One region of the Vibrio sp. QJM3NY_27 genome, then DNA from elsewhere that is predicted to be linked to it. Evidence: predicted binding sites of a transcription regulator. Region 1 holds the regulator's gene; the other holds the start of a gene.
What was found. Region 1 encodes CRP, which controls carbon source genes, mostly activating them, when cyclic AMP is high. Its sites were predicted from a motif close to TGTGANNNNNNTCACA; they were not measured.

Region 1 (9,953 bases):
TGAGTACTTCGTTAAAGGTGTTGTGAGTGCGGTGACAACGGGCATAACCAAAGGTTTCTACCTGCAAGCACTTGAGGATGACTTCAATTCAAGTACTTCTGAAGGTCTATTTATCCACACGAATCAATCGAGCTCAGAACTGGCTGCGGGCGACGTAGTGTGTGTGAAAGGTAAGGTTCAAGAATACTACAGCCATACTCAGCTTAAAGTTGAAAACAACCAATGGCTAAAACAGGGCGAACAACAAGCACCTGAAGCAACGGCGATAGAAGCGCTAGACAGTGATGAGAACTTCGCTGCAACGCTTGAACGCTACGAAGGCATGTTGGTGAAAACGACCGAAGCGCTTGATATGCGTGTGACTCGTACCTTTGGTTATGACTACTCAGGTCGTCGTAACAACATGGTACTGGCACATGAGCGTATTAACATGCAGCCGAACCAGCTTTTCGCAGCAGGTTCTGAAGACGCGAAACAACAAACGGAAGATAACGCAGACCGTCGTCTTTTCGTTGAAACCGATCAAAAAGCGGGTGACGGGCAGGTTCCTTTCTATCCAGACTTCGGCCGTACCGATATTGATCAAGATGGTTCAACAGAAGACTACATTCGTATTGATGACACCATTGTTGGTCTAGAAGGCGTACTTACCTACAGCTACGGTGAGTACCGCTTAGTGACAACTAACCAGATCTCGGCTGAAAACTTCGTTCGTAACGATCCGCGTACCGACAAACCAGACATGGATGAAGGCGACCTTCGCATCGCGACTTTCAATGTTTTGAACTACTTCAACTCTCCATTTGGCGGTGACGTAAACCAACACGGCAACAACCGTGGTGCGAACACCATCACCGAGTTTGAGATGCAGCAAGAGAAGATAGTGAACGCGATTCTTCGCTTAGATGCAGACATCATTGGTTTGATGGAAATTGAGAACAACGGCTTTGGTGAAGGCTCAGCCATTCACCAGCTTGTTAACCAACTGAATGATCGCATTGAGCGTAAGAAAGACCGCTATACCTTTGTAGCTGTCGATTCGAACGAAGATGGCGTGACCGACGAGATGGACTCGATTGGTACCGACGTTATTACAACAGGCGTTATCTACCGCAAGAAAGTAGTTAAGCTTAAAGACAGCCGTGTTATCGCGATGCCAAGCCAACAAGCACCAGAAGTGTTAGACGATTCTGGCAAGGTGATTGAAGACGGTAAGAACTACCAACGTGACTCATTGGCGCCAACCTTTAAAGTTAAAGGCACTAAAGAGAAACTCACCGTTGCGATTAACCACTTTAAATCGAAAGGTTCTAAGTGTTGGGAAGATGCTGCACCGGTCGAGCAGGGCGGTCAAGGTGGCGTTGACGCCGATAAGCAAGGCTCATGTGAGAACTTCCGTGTGGCTGCAGCAGTTGCTCTGGGTGAAGCGCTAGACGGCATCAAAGGCCATAAAGTGATTCTGGGGGATATGAACTCGTACGGCATGGAAGATCCAATGCTGGTGCTTACGGATTACTCTGAAGAGAAATACGGTAAACAAATCAAAGCGGCGCGTAACACTTACATTGACGGCGTCGAGCAGTTTGGTGATAACGGTGCGGTGATTACTAAGAACTACGGCTACATTAATGCTGTGGCTCAAAAGCACCCAGACAGCTGGAGCTACTCATACAATGATGAAGTTGGTGCCTTGGATCATTTGTTGATCAGTGACAGCCTGAAAGATAGGGTTGTCGATGCGACCGATTGGCACATCAATGGTGGTGAGTCGACGTTGTTTGACTACAACGAAGAGTTCAAAGGTGACCTACCTAAGTACCAAGATCACTTCCGTTCATCGGATCATGATCCTGCTGTTCTTGAACTGCGAGTAGGCGGTTCATTTGGCTTCGGTGCTCTGATGTCACTATTTGGTTTAGCAATGTGGCGTCGTCGCAAGTAGCTCAATCACAAATAGATTGGCTTGCTATACAAGCAAGCCAATTCAGATAACTTAAGGCTATCTGTAAACAATTAAGGTCAACTTAGGTTGGCCTTAATTATTGGCGAAATGCAGTTTCCACTTGCCTTTCGCCATGGGTATTGCACAATACCGCCCCTATATCTCCCAATCATTTAGTATTTAGCAAACGATTTCGACCCATGTTACTTATCATCGATAACTACGACTCTTTTACCTATAACTTGTATCAGTATTTCTGTGAGTTAGGGGTCACTGTAAAAGTTGTTCGCAACGATGAGATTGATATTGTCGGTATTGAAGCGCTGAATCCTAGCCATCTAGTTATCTCGCCAGGTCCTTGTACGCCTGATGATGCGGGAATCTCTCTGCAAGTCATTGAACACTTCGTGGGTAAACTGCCGATCTTAGGTGTGTGTCTTGGTCATCAAGCCATCGCTCAAGTGTTTGGTGGTGAAGTAGTACGAGCCAGACAAGTGATGCACGGTAAAACCTCTCCAATACGCCACAATGGTAAGAGCGTTTTTCAAGGGCTTAATAACCCTCTGACTGTGACACGTTACCATTCCCTAGTGGTGAAAAATGGCACGCTTCCTGACTGCTTTGAACTGACGTCTTGGACGGAATTTGAAGATGGCAGCATGGATGAGATCATGGGGTATCAACACAAAACCTTGCCGATTGATGCGGTGCAATTTCACCCTGAGTCGATTAAAACAGAGCAAGGACACCAGCTTCTCGCTAACTTCTTAGCGCGTTGAGTGTTTAAATTTGACCCTTTCTCCGTCTAAATAAGCCAGTTAAACCTGTTAGCCCATTCGTTAAGCGTTTAAATTCGGGCGCTACGCGTCTCTTACTCCTCTGACGCTGATCACTTTTTATAACATTTCTCCCTCTTAAGGCTAAGTTTTTAGCCTATGCAAAATTATTCGCCTTATTTCGTCTCGAACCCAATATACCGCAATGCCAGTAAGGCTTTGCCGTTGCAGGTTATACGTTTAGGTAAAAAAAGCTTCATAAAACAGATTAATTGATGCATAAATAGTCACAGGTAGTGACGTTTAGCTGGTTGTTAGGGATAGCTAAAGAATAATCTACTATTGAAAACGTTAATTAAATGTAAATATAATGCTGCAGCGGGATTATGGCGAGAGAAAATATCTTTGTCTCACTTATGAACCAGTACGCTTATTTGCGAAGCTTGCGGTATCGAAAAGGAATGTACGATGACAGTGGAAAAAAAAGTAGAACGTAGTCTGTTTAATGAGGTGATGGTGCCTTGTTATAACCCAATGGAAATGATCCCGGTAAAAGGGCAAGGCGCACGCGTTTGGGAGCAACAAGGCCGAGAATATATCGACTTTGCTGGTGGTATCGCTGTGAGCTGTTTGGGTCACTGTCACCCAGCAATGGTTAACGCAGTTACTGAGCAAGCAAACAAGATTTGGCATTTAAGTAATGTCATGACCAACGAACCTGCATTGCGTCTAGCGAAGAAGCTAACCGACGTATGTTTTGCAGAAAAAGTATTCTTTGCCAACTCTGGTGCAGAAGCGAACGAAGCTGCATTGAAGCTAGCTCGTCGTTGGGCTGCGGATGTTCACGGTCCTGAGAAATCTGAAATCATTGCATTCAAACAAGGTTTCCACGGTCGCACTTTCTTTACCGTAACGGTGGGTGGTCAAGAGGCTTACTCTGATGGCTTCGGTCCTAAACCGGGCGATGTAACTCACCTGCCTTACAACGATATTGCCGCGCTAGAAGCGCACATCTCAGATCGCACATGTGCAATCATGATGGAACCTCTGCAAGGCGAGGGCGGTATCATATCTCCAACATCTGAGTTCGTGAACACGGTTCGTGAACTGTGTGACAAACACAATGCGCTGCTTATCTTTGATGAAGTGCAAACAGGTAATGGCCGTACGGGTAACTTTTACGCTTACCAAGGCCTAGGTGTGACACCTGATATCCTAAGTACAGCGAAATCACTAGGTGGCGGTTTCCCAATCGGCGCAATGCTAACGACCACCGAACTCGCGACACACCTAAAAGTCGGTACACACGGTTCTACTTACGGCGGCAACCCACTGGCGTGTGCCGTTGCTGAAGCGGTTGTTGATGTCGTTAGCCAACCTGAAACGCTAGCTGGCGTGAAAGAACGTGAAGCAATGTTCCGTGATGGTTTAGCTAAGATTAACGACAAATACCAAATATTCAGTGAAGTTCGCGGTAAAGGCTTATTGCTAGGTGCTGCACTTAATGAAGCATGGCAAGGTCGTGCTCGTGATGTATTAGTAGCAGCAGGCGAACAAGGCTTGATGGTACTGGTTGCGGGTGCAAACGTGGTTCGTTTCACGCCATCATTGGTTATCACTACACAAGAAATTGAAGAAGGTTTATCAAAACTAGACAAAGCAATCGCTACGCTAGTTTAGCCTGAGCGGCGTCATAGGAATGATCGCCATTAGAGCGATCCCATGACGTACTGCTAAAGGCCCAAGATTCTCGTTTTGGGCCTGTTTTGCATCTGGAGGGAATATTGATGCTAGTTGTTCGCCCAATAAAATTATCTGATTACGATGCGTTGCATACCTGCGCGGTTGAATCTGGTCACGGATTCACATCTCTTCCGGTTAACGAAGAACTGTTAACCAACCGTATTACTCACTCTGAATACAGCTTTGCTAAACAAGATGTGACTGAACCCGGCGACGAAGGCTACCTAATGGTTGGCTTCGATACCGAAACCGGAGAAGTCGCGGGTACCACAGGCATCGAAGCCTCAATTGGCTGGGATGTTCCGTTTTACTCTTACCACATCAGCAAAGTGGTTCACTCATCGCAGAAGCTTGGCGTTAATAACGTCGTGAAGCTACTTACTTTCGGCAATAACTACACCGGATGCAGTGAAATCTGCACACTGTTCTTACGTCCTGCTTTCCGTGGTGGATTGAATGGTCGTTTGATGTCTAAGTGTCGCTTCTTGATCATGTCAGAACACCCAGAGCGTTTCTCGAAAACGATTTTTGCTGAGATGCGTGGCGTATCAGATGCAGAAGGTAACTCTCCTTTCTGGAAATGGCTGCAAGAGCATTTCTTCTCGATTGATTTTACGCTCGCTGATTATCTAACGGGTATTGGTAAGAAAGGCTTCATTGCTGACCTAATGCCGAAGTTACCTATCTATGTGAACCTACTGAGCAAAGAAGCTCAGGCAGTAATTGGAGTGGTTCATGACAATACGCGCCCTGCACTTAAGTTGCTGGAACGTGAAGGTTTCACCAACCGTGGCTATGTCGACATCTTTGATGGGGGCCCAACGGTTGAGTGTGATCTAAGAAATATCGAATCAGTGCGTCATGCGATTCGAGCTCAAGTGACAATTGCAGAGCATTCAAGCTCTAAAGACTTCCTAATTGGTAATACCTCGTTTGAGAACTTCCGCGCAGTAGCCGCGAAAGGCGCGTATGACCAAGCTAGCGACACAGTGATTTTATCATCTGAAGTAGCAAGCGCTCTTGAAGTAAAAGAAGGCGAATTCGTTCGCATGTTGGCTCAATAAGAGCGGCGATTATCTGTCGAAGATTTTAAGGATAGAAGTATGACTCAGTGGATAGCAGGACAGTGGGTGGCAGGTCAAGGCGACGCCATGACATCAGTAAGCCCATATAATAATGAAGTCGTGTGGCAAGGCGATAGTGCAACTCCAGCACAGGTTGAATCTGCAGTAGCAGCGGCGCGTGACGCTTTCTTAGTATGGAAAAAGATGAGCTTTGCAGAGCGCGAAGCGATCGTGTTGAACTTTGCTGAGAAGGTAAAAGAGAACAGCGAAGAAATTGCACAGATTATTGCAAAAGAGACGGGTAAACCGATTTGGGAAACTCGCACTGAAGCGGGTGCGATGGCGGGTAAAATCGCTATCTCTATTCGTGCTTACCACGAACGTACGGGTGAAGCTTCACGTGAAGCCGCAGGCAACCAAATCGTACTGCGTCATCGCCCATTAGGCGTAATGGCGGTATTTGGTCCTTACAACTTCCCTGGTCACCTACCTAACGGTCATATTGTTCCGGCACTGCTATCGGGTAATACCGTGGTATTTAAGCCGTCAGAGCAGACACCTTGGACGGGTGAGTTTGCGATGAAGCTATGGCAAGAAGCTGGCCTTCCTGCTGGCGTGATTAACCTAGTGCAAGGCGCTAAAGAGACAGGTATCGCACTGGCTGATGCTAAAGGCCTTGATGGCGTGCTATTCACAGGTAGTGCGAATACTGGTCATATCCTTCACCGTCAATTCGCAGGTCAACCGGGCAAGATGTTAGCGCTAGAGATGGGCGGCAACAACCCTATGGTGATCACTGACCAATTTGGTGATGCTGACGCGACGGTTTATACCATCATTCAATCGGCTTTCATCAGTGCGGGTCAACGTTGTACATGTGCACGTCGCTTGTATGTGCCTGTTGGAGAGAAGGGCGATCAACTGCTGGACAAGCTCGTGGCTGCGACCTTGAAGATTCGTGTCGATCAGCCATTCGCTGAGCCTGCACCATTCATGGGGCCACAAATTTCTGAAGCTGCGGCTAAATTCATTCTGGACGCGCAAGCTAATCTGCAATCGTTAGGTGGTGTAAGCCTAGTCGAAGCAAAGGCGGGTGAAGCGGCGTTTGTTTCTCCGGGTATTATTGATGCAACCAACATTGCTGAATTACCAGATGAAGAGTACTTCGGTCCATTGCTGCAAGTAGTTCGTTACCAATCGCTAGAGCAAGCGGTTGAATTGGCTAATGACACGCGCTTTGGTTTGTCTGCAGGCCTAGTTTCAACAGACGATTCTGAATGGGAATACTTCGTTGACCATATCCGTGCAGGTATTGTTAACCGTAACCGCCAGCTAACAGGCGCAAGTGGTGATGCACCATTTGGTGGCCCAGGTGCTTCAGGCAACCTACGCCCAAGTGCTTACTACGCGGCTGACTACTGTGCTTACCCTATGGCATCAATGGAAGGTGGTGAAACTCAACTGCCAGCGACATTTAGCCCAGGTATTGAGCTTTAGTTTAAGCTCTTAAGCTATAAGTTCATGAATCATAAGCTTATGAGCTCTAGGTTCATGAATAACAGATTCATTCGTTAATTGTGTAATGAGGAAGCGGTGTTATCGCTTCCTTTTTCCATCACGTCCGACACCTAGATTGGGCGGTAGATAATAATAGAACAAGTATGTCACAGGCTGATGGCTGCTGACCCTGTGTCCAGCCTCTCCCTCTCTAATCCAAATTACTAGCTTGCTAGAACCTCTGACAAGGAGTCACCATGACGCCCGATCTACTCTTTAAATCACTATGGGACGATTACATTCACAGGCTTTGCCCATCGGCTGAGAAAGTTCATCATCTGCTTAAAGAAGACGAAGCCCTGATTAATGATCATATTGCACTGCGTACTTTCAATGTTGCACCGCTGGGCATTGAAACACTGGCCAAGCCTTTTCTTGAGCTAGGTTATAAAGCGTGTGGCGATTACTTGTTTGAAAGCAAGAAACTAGTGGCTAAGCACTATGAGCACCCAGACCCAAACCAACCGAAAGTGTTCATTAGTGAGTTGAAGGTAGAAGAGTGTTCAAGTGACTTACAACAGATCGTTGCTAAGTTGGTTGAGCAAGTGGACGTAAGCAAGCTTCAAGGCCATGAGTTCTTGTTTGGTGGTCGCCTTTGGGATCTGAGTTTCGCGGATTTCCAAGTGCTAGCAAAAGAGAGTGAATACGCGTCTTGGCTAGCGGCTCATGGTTACGGTGCCAACCACTTTACGGTGAGTGTGAACCAGCTTAATGAGTTCGATGAAGTACAGACTGTGAATGACTATTTGAGTGATTCAGGTTTCACTATCAATGCATCTGGCGGTCAGGTTAAAGGCTCTCCAGAGGTCTTATTAGAGCAATCATCTACAATGGCAGACAAAGTGCCAGTTTCATTTGTTGAAGGCAATGAGGTGATTCCTGGTGGCTTCTACGAGTTCGCTAAGCGTTATGCGATGGCGAATGGTGAGATTTATACAGGATTTGTTGCAGCATCGGCTGACAAGATCTTTGAGAGCACCAACGGTTAAAGAAAGATACGAGCACGGGCTTTACCCTAAAGATGCGGGTACGCTTCGCTTTGAGAGTGTTTGCGCTTGGACGCGGGAGGTGCTCCATTCGCATCTCGCATCTGCTCTCTAGATCTTTAGAAAACAAAAAAGCCACCAAATTTGCATTTGGTGGCTTTCAAATTTTTGGCTCAGTTAATCGAGATTAACGAGTGCCGTATACCACGATAGTTTTACCGTGTGCAGAAATTAGGTTCTGCTCTTCTAGCATCTTCAAGATACGACCTACTGTCTCACGAGAACAACCAACAATCTGGCCAATCTCTTGACGAGTGATCTTGATTTGCATGCCGTCAGGGTGAGTCATTGCATCTGGCTGTTTCGCTAGGTTAAGTAGCGTTTGAGCGATACGACCTGTTACGTCAAGGAACGCTAAGTCACCAACCTTTTGGCTAGTTACTTGTAGACGGTTTGCCATTTGCGCTGAAAGGCGCATTAGGATATCTGGGTTCACTTGGATAAGTTGACGGAATTTCTTGAAAGAAATTTCAGCTACTTCACAAGGAGATTTTGCACGAACCCATGCAGTACGCTCTTGGTCTTCTTCGAAGAGGCCAAGTTCACCAATGAAGTCACCTTGGTTTAGGTAAGAAAGAATCATTTCCTTACCTTCTTCGTCTTTGATAAGAACTGCCACAGAACCTTTAACGATGTAGTACAAGGTTTCTGCCTTTTCACCAGCATGAATCAAAGTACTTTTTGAAGGGTACTTATGAATATGACAGTGTGAAAGGAACCACTCTAATGTTGGATCGGTTTGGGGTTTACCTAGAACCATAATATCTTACTTCCTCTGCAGGGTATGCTTGCCGCTTTCCGTATTTTAGCTAAGCCTGGATTGACTTGTAGGATAAGAGCACTCGTTGAGCGCTGCAAGCTATCTTGTGTTTCGTTTAAGAATAGTATCCTTTTTCAGGTACTATTTCTTGATTTTAATCGTGACCAAGCTACGATTTTTTACGCAAAATTGTGCACATGATCACGGTATGAAAAGTAATCAACCAGAATGGTGTCTTGTTAACCTATTTTTCCGGTTTCGATGAGCTGTTGTAGGATGGGCCTTACAATGAGCTCCATAGCAAAACTCATCTTGCCGCCTGGCACCACAAGCGTGTTGTGGCGTGACATAAATGAGCCATCTATCATAGCTAGAAGGTAGGGGAAATCGACGTTTTTGATGCCACGCAAACGTATAACCACGAAGCTTTCGTCTAAACTTGGAATCCCTTTAGCGTTCAGTGGATTCGATGTATCTACGGTTGGAACACGCTGAAAGTTGATGTGAGTACGCGAAAATTGTGGGGTGATGTAATTAAGGTAATCATCCATTGAGCGAACAATGGAATCCATTACTGCTTCGCGTGAGTGCCCACGATCGCGTGTGTCACGAACGAATTTTTGGATCCACTCAAGGTTGACGATTGGCACCATACCGATCAGCAAGTCGACGTGCTGTGAGACATTGATGTCGCCATCTACCACGCCACCATGAAGACCTTCGTAGAACATCACATCGGAATTTTCTGGGATCTCTTGCCATGGCGTAAAGGTGCCTGGCATTTGATTGTAAGGCACGGCTTCATCGAAGGTATGTAGGTAACTACGGACTTTACCCGTGCCTTCATTACCGTATTGACGGAAGAACTCTTCTAATGCGCCAAAATCGTTGGCTTGTGGACCAAAGTAGCTGATGTGCTTACCTTGCTCGCGAGCCTTACGGATCTCGACATCCATCTCTGGTCGAGTGAAGCGATGGAAACTATCCCCTTCAACCCAAGCGGCCTTCACGTCCATCATATTGAACATTTTTCGGAAGGCTTCTGAGGTGGTGGTGGTGCCGGCT
Region 2 (9,953 bases), on a different replicon from region 1:
TCAATATTGCATCTTGGTTGCATTATGCAAATGCACTTTGCAATTCGCATGACAAATTCATGGTTTTTATGCGATGCAGGGCTTATAAAACGCCGAATTAAAGTTGGCACGCTAACTGCATTAAATTCATTGACCCTTCTTAAGCCGAGGGTCACCTAGCCAACTGACGTTGTTAGTGAACTTATGATTTGTTCACAAATATATAGAGCCAATCGCGATTATTGCGGTTGGCTATTTTTTTGCCTGTCGTTTGGTGATTGTCTTTTTTCTTTTCCAGTTCCTACATTTTTAAGCTCTAAACTTCAGATGAAAAAAAAGCCAGCCACCATTGGTGACTAGCTTAAGCTTTTCTCGAATCAATCTCGAATCAATCTCGAATCAATCTCGAATCCGTTTTAGTACCCCATCAATTGCAGCAAGTTCTCTGCTGTGCTGATTGCTTCTTTGCGGTTAGCAATGTTCAGCTTTTGGTAAAGGTTACGGATGTGAGTTTTGATCGTGGTCCCCGCTACATCGAGCTCTTGAGCGATTTGCTCATTACTGAACCCAGAATAGATCAGACCAAGTACTTGCCATTCACGCTGGGTGAGTGGGCTAGTGCGCACAAGCTCAGGAATATTCGGGTGATTAACCAAGTTCTCAACAAAGTCTTCATCGAAGTGAACCGAGCGGCTGCGTTGGGTGGTTGAGATATCTTTCATGATCTGTTGAGCGCGATGGCGTTCTAAGTCACCTAAGCCTGGCTTGTTGCTCAATTTATCCAAGATATGCCCGATAGTCCCACCGTCGACCAAGAAGTTACCAACCATACCGGTTTGGTTGGTCATATGAAGCGCTTCTTCAAGTAGCACGCGTGCGCTGTCTTCATCGTTAATTTGTGTACGCAACACCGCTTCAACGATCAAGTTTCGGTTGGTGTCTGTAATCAGATGTGAACGCTGCGCTTCACTCTTAAGAAAAATCAGCGCTTCTTCCGCATCTTCATACTGCTCAAGGATGATGTGAGAACGTACGATGTTTCGCCATTGAAGCTGGCAGAAGTGGTTACTTGCCGATTCAGGTCGAACCGCCACGCTTAGCCAATCACGGATTGCCTCTTTATTGCCTTTTACTTGCCAGAATAGAATCAAAGAAAGAGAAGCATTTGCGGTCCAATCTACGTGGTAAGTTGATTGACGTAGCAGGTGTTGAATTTGGTCGATAAACTTCGACGCTTTATCAATCTCGCCACGGCTCAATGAAATTCGAGCCAGCATTGAGTAACTGTGCAGGTGTTTACTTGGTGAGTGGTGACCAAGGATATCTAAGCCTTTGTAGCAACATTCTTCCGCTTCATCTAGTCGGTTCCAACACCAGAAGATCTGAGCGCGAACACGCAGCAAAAATTCATGTAGAGGAACGTATTGAAGTTGATGCTCTTCGATCAATTTGAATGCGCTGTCTTGTAGCTCAAATGCAGCTTGAACATAACCTTGAGCAATCAAGATTTCGCTTTGCTGCAGAATTGCCCATAGAGCCTGATGGTAAACCTGATACTGACGTGCCAGTTTTTCTGTTTGTTGCATCATCGGTAGCGCACGGCTTAGGTTACCCATTACGTGATTCACTTCGCCCACAACCGAGGTTGCGACAATGCGGCTACGATAAACGGTGGTGTTCAACTGGCTCAACGAAAGCTCAGCCAATTCCAATGCTTTCTCAGGCTCATTGCTGTTGATGGCAACTTGGGCGCGCAAGGCGTTGTATTGGCCTTGTTGCTGAGTATCGAGTTCAATGTTTCGAGCTTGATATTGAGTCTCAGCCTCTTCCAACAAAGTACCCACTTGATCATAACGGTGCTGACTTTGTGCCAGCCAAGCGCGCAGCATTGATAGCTTCGGCTCACTGTATAGTTGATCCGTAGTCAGTTGCTTGATCGCCATCTCTAATGATGAAAGCTCACCTTGGTTGAACATCGGCCAACCGTGTTCAGTCAGGATTTGGATGATCAGCTCTGGATCTTCAGCACGTTGTGCATGTCGCAGTGCTTGATGAGGCGTTTTCTGTTTGATCCACGCTTTCGCGGCACTCCGGTGCAACTCGGCTTCTTGTTGCGGAATTCGAGCTTGGCGCTCATGGGCAAGAAACTCACCGAATAGATTGTGGAATCGGTACCAGTTTTTCTCGCCTTCAAGCGGGTAGATGAATAAGCCAAATCGGTTGAGTGATTCGATCATACCCAGTGCGTCTTCACGCTGTGTAAGCGCGCAGACTAATTCGTCATTGAAATGATCAAGTACTGAACACTGCATCAAGAACTGTCGGGTTTCTTTATCCAGTAGATCGAATACTTCTTCAACCAAGTAATCCCAAAGGTGGGCATGGTTAAAGTGAGAGAACGATTCTGCAGATTGCGCAAGGGTACGTTTTTGATGTTGAGCTTGAAGGGCAATAAGCTGTAATGCCGAAGGCCACCCCTCAACATAAGTACAGATACTACCAGCGGTCGTGTCATCTACGCCATCGGCGACACGTTGATTGAAGAAGCGCGTCGTCTCTTCAGTATCAAAAGCCAGCGAATCGTTTCCAATTTCAATCATCAGATCACGAACACGAAGGTTTGCAGTGCCAAGTGGTGGTGTCCCGCGGCTAGTCACAACAAGCGTCAGGTTGTCAGGCATGTGTTTAAGGAAGAAGCGCATAGCTTCGTGGATATCGTCATTGTTGACCAAGTGATAGTCATCCAACACAAGGAAACATTCGTGATGGAATTCAGACATCTCAGCAAACACTTCACTTAACAAAGAATGCAACGATGAAAATTGTCGCTTTTCTGCCAGCTTTTGGGCATTAGGGCAGGCATTTTGAGTCGCTTTATTGAGTGATTGCATTAGGTAGTTGATAAAGCGAAAGGCATCGTTGTCACTTTCATCAATGCTGTACCAACCCACATTGGGCTTATCTACCAGCCATTGAGCTGCCATTGTGGTTTTGCCGTACCCCGCTGGAGAGCGGAATAATACAAGCTTATAGCAATCTGCGTGTTGGAGCAGATCGAGAACCCTAGGTCGTAGGATTGCATTATGTAAGCGGCCGGGACGAGTCAGTTTCGAAGGGATCCACATGTCGAAGTTTTTCACCTATTCCGTGGCTTATGTTCTGGATTACCTCAATCTATCGTTGAGTGTAATCGAATGACATCAGCCTAATTACTTAAGTCTTCAATCATATTACGTGAAGCAAAACGGCACCGACTATGATCCTCCTCAGAAACCTTGCACTCCTGCATGTTTTTAGGCTTCTACGCCCTTTATTTGAGACTTTGCTCACATAGCGGGTTGGTTTGTGAATGTGACATCCTTCATCCCAACACGTAAATCTATGCAAAAGATGAGAGGAAGAAATTATTTTCGTGATCTGAATATCAAATTTGATAATGACTTTAATCCGGTTAAATAAAAGTCACATCAATTGAAGGTAAGTTATCGAACGGGAGCTTGTGATCTTAGTCACTCCAAGTTTTTGTTCGAAGTCAGAACATGAGAGTCAGATCACTAACCCTATGTCGGTACGCCCCCTACGCCCTCCCATCTACTCCTAGTTTGTCGCGTTAGCGGGAGGATGTTTAGTTAATGGTGACCATGCACGATATGTGACAGATGAATTAGAACTATTAAAAGCGAGATTTCTGAAATGAAACCAACTCAGCAAAAAACTTTCGATAAAGTGTCGTTCCAAGAAAGCGTTAAGAAGCATTTATCTGCAACCTACGCAACAACGATTGAAAACGCAGATAGCCGCGCATGGTACCTAGCAATGGGGCGTGCGCTAGCAGAATTGACAACATTTGATCTGTTAGAAACTGAAAATGACGAAAAAATTAAGAACGCGAAGAGCGTTAACTACCTTTCACTAGAGTTTTTGATTGGTCGTTTAACAGGTAATAACCTGATCAGCATGGGTCTGTATGAGCAAATCACTCATGCAATGGAAGAGCTAGGTCAAAACTTAACTGACCTTCTAGAAGAAGAACGTGACCCATCACTAGGTAACGGTGGCCTTGGTCGTCTTGCTGCTTGTTTCATGGATTCTTGTGCCGCTCAAGAATACCCAACAGTAGGTTACGGTCTTCACTACGAATACGGTCTATTCAAACAGTCTTTCCAAGACGGTCGTCAACAAGAAGCACCTGACGCATGGCGTGGTGTTGAAGGTTACCCATGGGAAGTAGCTCGTCCAGAACTAGCACAACACATTGGTTTTTACGGTCATGTAGAAGTTGAATATATCGACGGTAAAGAAGTTCGTACTTGGGTTCCGGGTATGGAAGTGAAAGCAATGCCTTGGGATCTACCTATCGTAGGTTACGAGTCAAACACAGTTTACCCATTGCGTCTTTGGGAATGTCAGGCAATCGCACCATTCTCATTAGCAAGCTTTAACAACGGTGACTACTTCGAAGCGCAACACTCGCTAATCGATGCAGGCAACATCACTAAAGTACTTTACCCGAACGACAACCACGAGAAAGGTAAGACACTGCGTCTAATGCAGCAGTACTTCCACTCAGCAGCGTCTGTTCGCGATATTCTACGTCGTCACGAAGCAGCAGGTTTCTCTCTAGAAGATCTGCCTAAGCAAGAAACGATTCAACTGAACGATACGCACCCAACGATCGCTATCCCTGAATTGATGCGCATCCTGATCGATGAGAAAGGTTTAACTTGGGACCAAGCTTGGGAAATCAGTGCTCATACGTTCGCATACACGAACCACACACTACTTCCAGAAGCATTAGAGACTTGGTCTGAATCTTTGATCAACCGTCTTCTTCCACGTCACATGGAAATCATTTTTGAAATCAACCACCGCTTCATGCAAGAAGTTCGCAAGATGTGGCCTGGTGACGGTGAGAAGCAAGCGAAGCTTTCTATCATCCAAGAAGGTTTCCACCGCATGGTTCGCATGGCAAACCTATGTGTGATTGGCTCTTACAAAGTAAACGGTGTAGCTGCGCTTCACTCTCAACTGGTTAAGAAAGACTTGTTCCCAGAGTTCAACGAAATCTTCCCTGGCAAACTGACTAACGTAACGAACGGCATCACGCCACGTCGTTGGTTGAAGTTCTGTAACCCAGGGCTATCTACGCTAATTACTGGCAAGATCGGCACTGAGTGGCCAGCAAAACTTGAGCAGCTAGAAGGCATCGCTAAGTTTGCAACAGACGCGAAATTCCAAAAAGAATTCATGGCTGTTAAGAAAGAAAACAAACAGCGCCTTGCTGATTGGGTTCAAGAGAACATGGGTATCGAGCTAGATACTAACGCTATCTTCGACGTGCAAATCAAGCGTCTTCACGAATATAAGCGTCAGCACCTAGATTTGCTACACATTCTATCTCTGTACCACCGTATTCTTAACGAACCTGGTTTCGAGTGTGAGCCACGCGTATGTTTCTTCGCAGCAAAAGCAGCACCGGGTTACCACCTAGCGAAAGAGATCATCTTCGCGGTTAACAAGATCGCAGAGAAGATTAACAACGACCCTCGCATTGGCAACAAGCTGAAAGTGGTATTCATCCCTGACTACCGTGTAAGCATGGCTGAAATCATTATTCCTGCGGCAGACGTTTCTCAGCAAATTTCATTAGCTGGTAAAGAAGCATCAGGTACGGGCAACATGAAGATGGCGCTAAACGGCGCGCTAACTATCGGTACGATGGATGGTGCAAACGTTGAGATTCGTGAAGAAGTTGGCGATGAAAACATCTACATCTTTGGCCTAGACGTTGATGGTGTAGTGGCATTGCAAGCTCAGGGTTATAACCCATACGATTACTACAACGCAGACCCACTGCTGAAAGCATCTCTAGACCTACTGACTGGCGATGAGTTCTCTCCAGGTCAACCAGGCCTTCTACGTGCAACGTTTGATAGCCTACTAGACGGTGGCGACCCGTACCTATGTCTTGCTGACTTCGCATCTTATGTGAAAGCACATGAAGACATGGGCAAGCAGTACAAAGACCAAGCAGGTTGGGCTAAGAAAGCGATTCTTAACACAGCATTGGTTGGTAAGTTCACATCAGACCGCTCTATTCGCGATTACGTGAACAACATTTGGAAACTTGAAGCGGTTAACCGTTAATACTTCCAAAGTAGCCAAGGCAGTTTCTGCCTTGGCTCAATTAGCTTGTGGGCAAATAGATGGCTTATAAAGATAGCGATGCTTACAAACTGATTGTCACAAGCTAATTGATTAGTAAAAAATTAAATTAACAACCCTACAAAATTGAAAGCGTCAGAACGTTTTCGGAGAGAGCGATGAAAGAACAGACCGTATTAAAACAAGTCGCAGAAATGGCAAATATTGCCGACAGTTACGTTAGTGCGTGGGGCGATGAAGCACAAGTATCAGAAGAGACGATTACGTCTCTATTGGCTTCATTGGGCTACGATACAAGCAGCGATGATGCACTGCTTAAATCTGCAGAAAGAAAACACAAAAAAGATGTACTAGACCCAGTTCTTGTCTTGCGTGACGGTGAGCCAGTAGAGGTGGCGCTTAATCTAGGTGTTAGTGCTCGTGAAAGTGAGTTCAGCTGGCGCTTAGAAACCGAGCAAGGAGAGGTACTTGAAGGCTATCTTCAATCTCAAGTCGTTCGTGACGAGCGTGCCGAGGGTGGCCCTTTAGTGTTTGCATTGCCAAGTGATTTGGCATGGGGTTACCACAAGCTGATTGTGAGCCGTAAGCGCCGTAAGAAGCCTTACGAGATGACATTGATCATTACGCCAAAAGCGTGTTTCAAGCAGTCACCAATCGAGCAAGGCAAAAAGCTTTGGGGACCAAGTGTTCAACTGTACACACTAAGAACTCAGCACAACTGGGGTATTGGTGATTTTGGTGACCTTAAACAGCTTGTTGCTGATATCGCTTCTCGCGGTGGTGATTTTGTTGGCTTAAACCCAATTCACTCATTATTCCCAGCGAACCCAGAAGGCGCGAGCCCATACAGCCCGTCGTCACGTCGTTGGTTGAACATCTTATACATTGATGTGAGCTCAGTACCTGAATTCGCATTAAGTGCTGAAGCACAACAAACGGTAGGCAGCGCTGAATTCCAACAGCGTCTACAAAAAGCTCGTGAAGCGCACTGGGTAAACTACACCGAAGTGTCTGAGCTTAAGATGAGTATCTTGCCTCTGTTATTCGCAGAATTTAAGACTCGTCATCTAGACAAGAACAGCGATCGTGCACAAGCGTTCTTAGCGTTTGTAGAAGAAGGTGGTGAAAGCCTGATGCATCAAGCGGCGTTTGATGCTCTGCACGGTGAGTTACATGCCGAAGATTCAGGTATGTGGGGCTGGCCAGTATTCCCAGAGAAGTATCGTACATTCGAAAGCCCAGCGACACAGAAATACATTAAAGAGAACCTAGAGAATGTTCATCTTTACATGTACCTGCAGTGGTTAGCGGATTGCCAAATCAACGATGCACAGTCTCTTGCTGAAGAGAAAGGCATGGCCGTTGGTTTGTACCGTGACCTAGCTGTTGGTGTTGCGGATTCAGGCAGCGAAACTTGGGCCGATGAAGGCAATCTAGTGATGGATGCGAGCATCGGTGCTCCACCGGATGTGCTTGGTCCTCTAGGTCAAAACTGGGGTTTACCACCGCTTAATCCTGAAGTGCTTCAAGAAACAAGCTACGACGCATATATCAAGCTACTCCGTGCCAATATGAAGCACTGTGGTGCCCTTCGTATTGACCACGTATTAGGCCTACTGCGTTTGTGGTGGATTCCAAAAGGTGAAAACGCAACCAAGGGTGCGTACATCTACTACCCAGTACAAGACATGCTGTCAATTCTGGCGCTTGAATCTCACCGTTACCAATGTAGCGTTATCGGTGAAGACTTAGGTACGGTGCCGGATGAAATCGTCGATATCCTAGCGGATGCGGGCGTGCATTCTTACAAAGTATTCTTCTTCGAAACATCAGAAGATGACGGTGGCTTTATCTCACCAAAACATTATGCACCACAATCGATGGCGGCACTTTGTACTCATGATATGCCAACGCTTCGCGGCTTCTGGCATTGTGATGACTTGAAAATGGGTCAAGAGATTGGTTTATACCCAGATGCAGAACAGCTAGAAACCTTGTTCGACGACCGTCTGGAATGCAAACAAGGTATCTTAGATTCAGTGGCATGGCATGGCTTCTTACCTGAAGGTGTTGGTCGTGGTGCAAGCCAAGTACCGATGGACTCTTATCTTGCTGAAGCACTTCAACTGCACGTTGCGGCTGGTGGTTCGACACTTCTTAGTGTTCAACTGGAAGATTGGTTAGAGATGGACAAGCCAGTAAACATTCCTGGCACTGTCGATGAATACCCTAACTGGCGTCGTAAACTATCAATGAACTTGGACGAAATATTTGCTCACGAAGGGGTAAATCGTATCGCTTCTAAGCTGACTGACGTTCGAGAAAAAGCAGCTAAGTAATGACGTTGAGTGGCTTGAAAATAGGTGGTTTTTTGCTTACGCCGTACGAAACTACAACCTCGGTCACTCAATAATGAATGCTCATCTGGTAGAATAAACCGTCGTTATATTGCCCGCACTAATAGCGGGCATTTTTGTATTATATTTTTTGGATGTTTGGTTAGGGAGAAGCGTTTTGGAACTAAGTTCGATTTCAAAGCAAAAACAAATATATACCCAACTATCACAGGCTTGTTTCACTGACCCATTTGCGTTTTTAGGGCCATACCTACCTTCTGAGCAAGGTGCATTACGTGTGTGGATTCCTGGGGCAAATAAAGTCGAGTTGATTGTTGGAAAGGAACCTCGTATTGAGTTAGCGCGAGAGGGTGAAAGTGGTTTCATTCTTAAGCAAGAGAGAGATTTACGTTTTACTCACTACAAGCTCGCGGTTGATTGGGCTGGAGTCGAGCAGATCATCGATGATCCATACCAGTACCACGATCTGTACGCGAGTTATGAAGATCTCCATACACCTAAAGATATGTATCATCACATGGGGGCTCAGTTTATTACGCTAGAGCGTGATGGACAGACGATTTCAGGTACGCGTTTCTTGGTGTATGCACCGCATGCAACAGCGGCAAGCTTAGTGGGTAACTTCAACGCTTGGGATGGTCGTCGTCATCCAATGCAACGCTTAGATTATGGCATGTGGGGCCTATTCATTCCTGAACTGGAAGAAGGCGCTCAATACAAGTTTGAATTAAAAGGACCTGATGGCGAAGGCTTACCACACAAAGCTGACCCATGGGGTTTTTACTCTGAGCAGTACCCTTCGTTCTCATCTGTGACTTACGATCACGCGCGTTACGAGTGGCAAGATACTCAGTGGCAGAATCGCCCAGTAACGCAAAAGCGTAAAGAAGCACTTTCGTTCTATGAACTGCACGCTGGTTCTTGGAAGCGTAACGCTGAAGGGGAATTCTTAAACTACCGTGAACTTGCTGCTGAATTGATCCCATATTTAACGGACTTGGGTTACACGCATGTAGAGTTGATGCCGGTTTCAGAGCATCCGTTTTACGGTTCTTGGGGCTATCAGCCAATAGGCTTGTTCGCTCCAACGAGTCGTTTTGGCTCTCCTGATGACTTCAAATTCTTCGTCGATCAATGTCACCAAGCTGGTTTAGGTGTTGTTCTGGATTGGGTTCCAGCGCACTTCCCTAGTGATGACCACGGCTTAGCCAATTTTGATGGAACACCTTTGTTCCATGATCCCGATCCACGTCGTGGTTGGCACCAAGATTGGAATTCGTACATTTATGATTTAGGCAAAGAGCATGTGCGCCGTTTCTTGGTTGCAAACGCACTGTACTGGTTTGAACAATTCCATATCGACGGCATTCGTGTTGATGCGGTTGCTTCGATGTTGTACCTCGATTATTCGCGTAGCCATGATCAATGGATTCCGAATGCTGACGGCGGCAA

Region 2: a site for CRP is predicted at 3,295-3,310, ahead of malT (HTH-type transcriptional regulator MalT). Genes of this name have one in related genera too.

What each region holds. Positions count from the first base shown of each region.
Region 1 covers NZ_CM173511.1:3,201,844-3,211,796, reverse strand. The annotation lists gene AC3CIA_RS14470 (ExeM/NucH family extracellular endonuclease) at 1-1,942, shown strand, start outside; gene AC3CIA_RS14465 (aminodeoxychorismate/anthranilate synthase component II) at 2,143-2,721, shown strand; gene AC3CIA_RS14460 (aspartate aminotransferase family protein) at 3,187-4,398, shown strand; gene astA (arginine N-succinyltransferase) at 4,506-5,525, shown strand; gene astD (succinylglutamate-semialdehyde dehydrogenase) at 5,565-7,022, shown strand; gene AC3CIA_RS14445 (DUF1338 domain-containing protein) at 7,280-8,071, shown strand; gene crp (cAMP-activated global transcriptional regulator CRP) at 8,256-8,888, opposite strand; gene AC3CIA_RS14435 (phosphoribulokinase) at 9,128-9,953, opposite strand, start outside.
Region 2 covers NZ_CM173512.1:965,174-975,126, forward strand. The annotation lists gene malT (HTH-type transcriptional regulator MalT) at 396-3,104, opposite strand; gene AC3CIA_RS20055 (glycogen/starch/alpha-glucan phosphorylase) at 3,673-6,126, shown strand; gene malQ (4-alpha-glucanotransferase) at 6,303-8,483, shown strand; gene glgB (1,4-alpha-glucan branching protein GlgB) at 8,659-9,953, shown strand, end outside.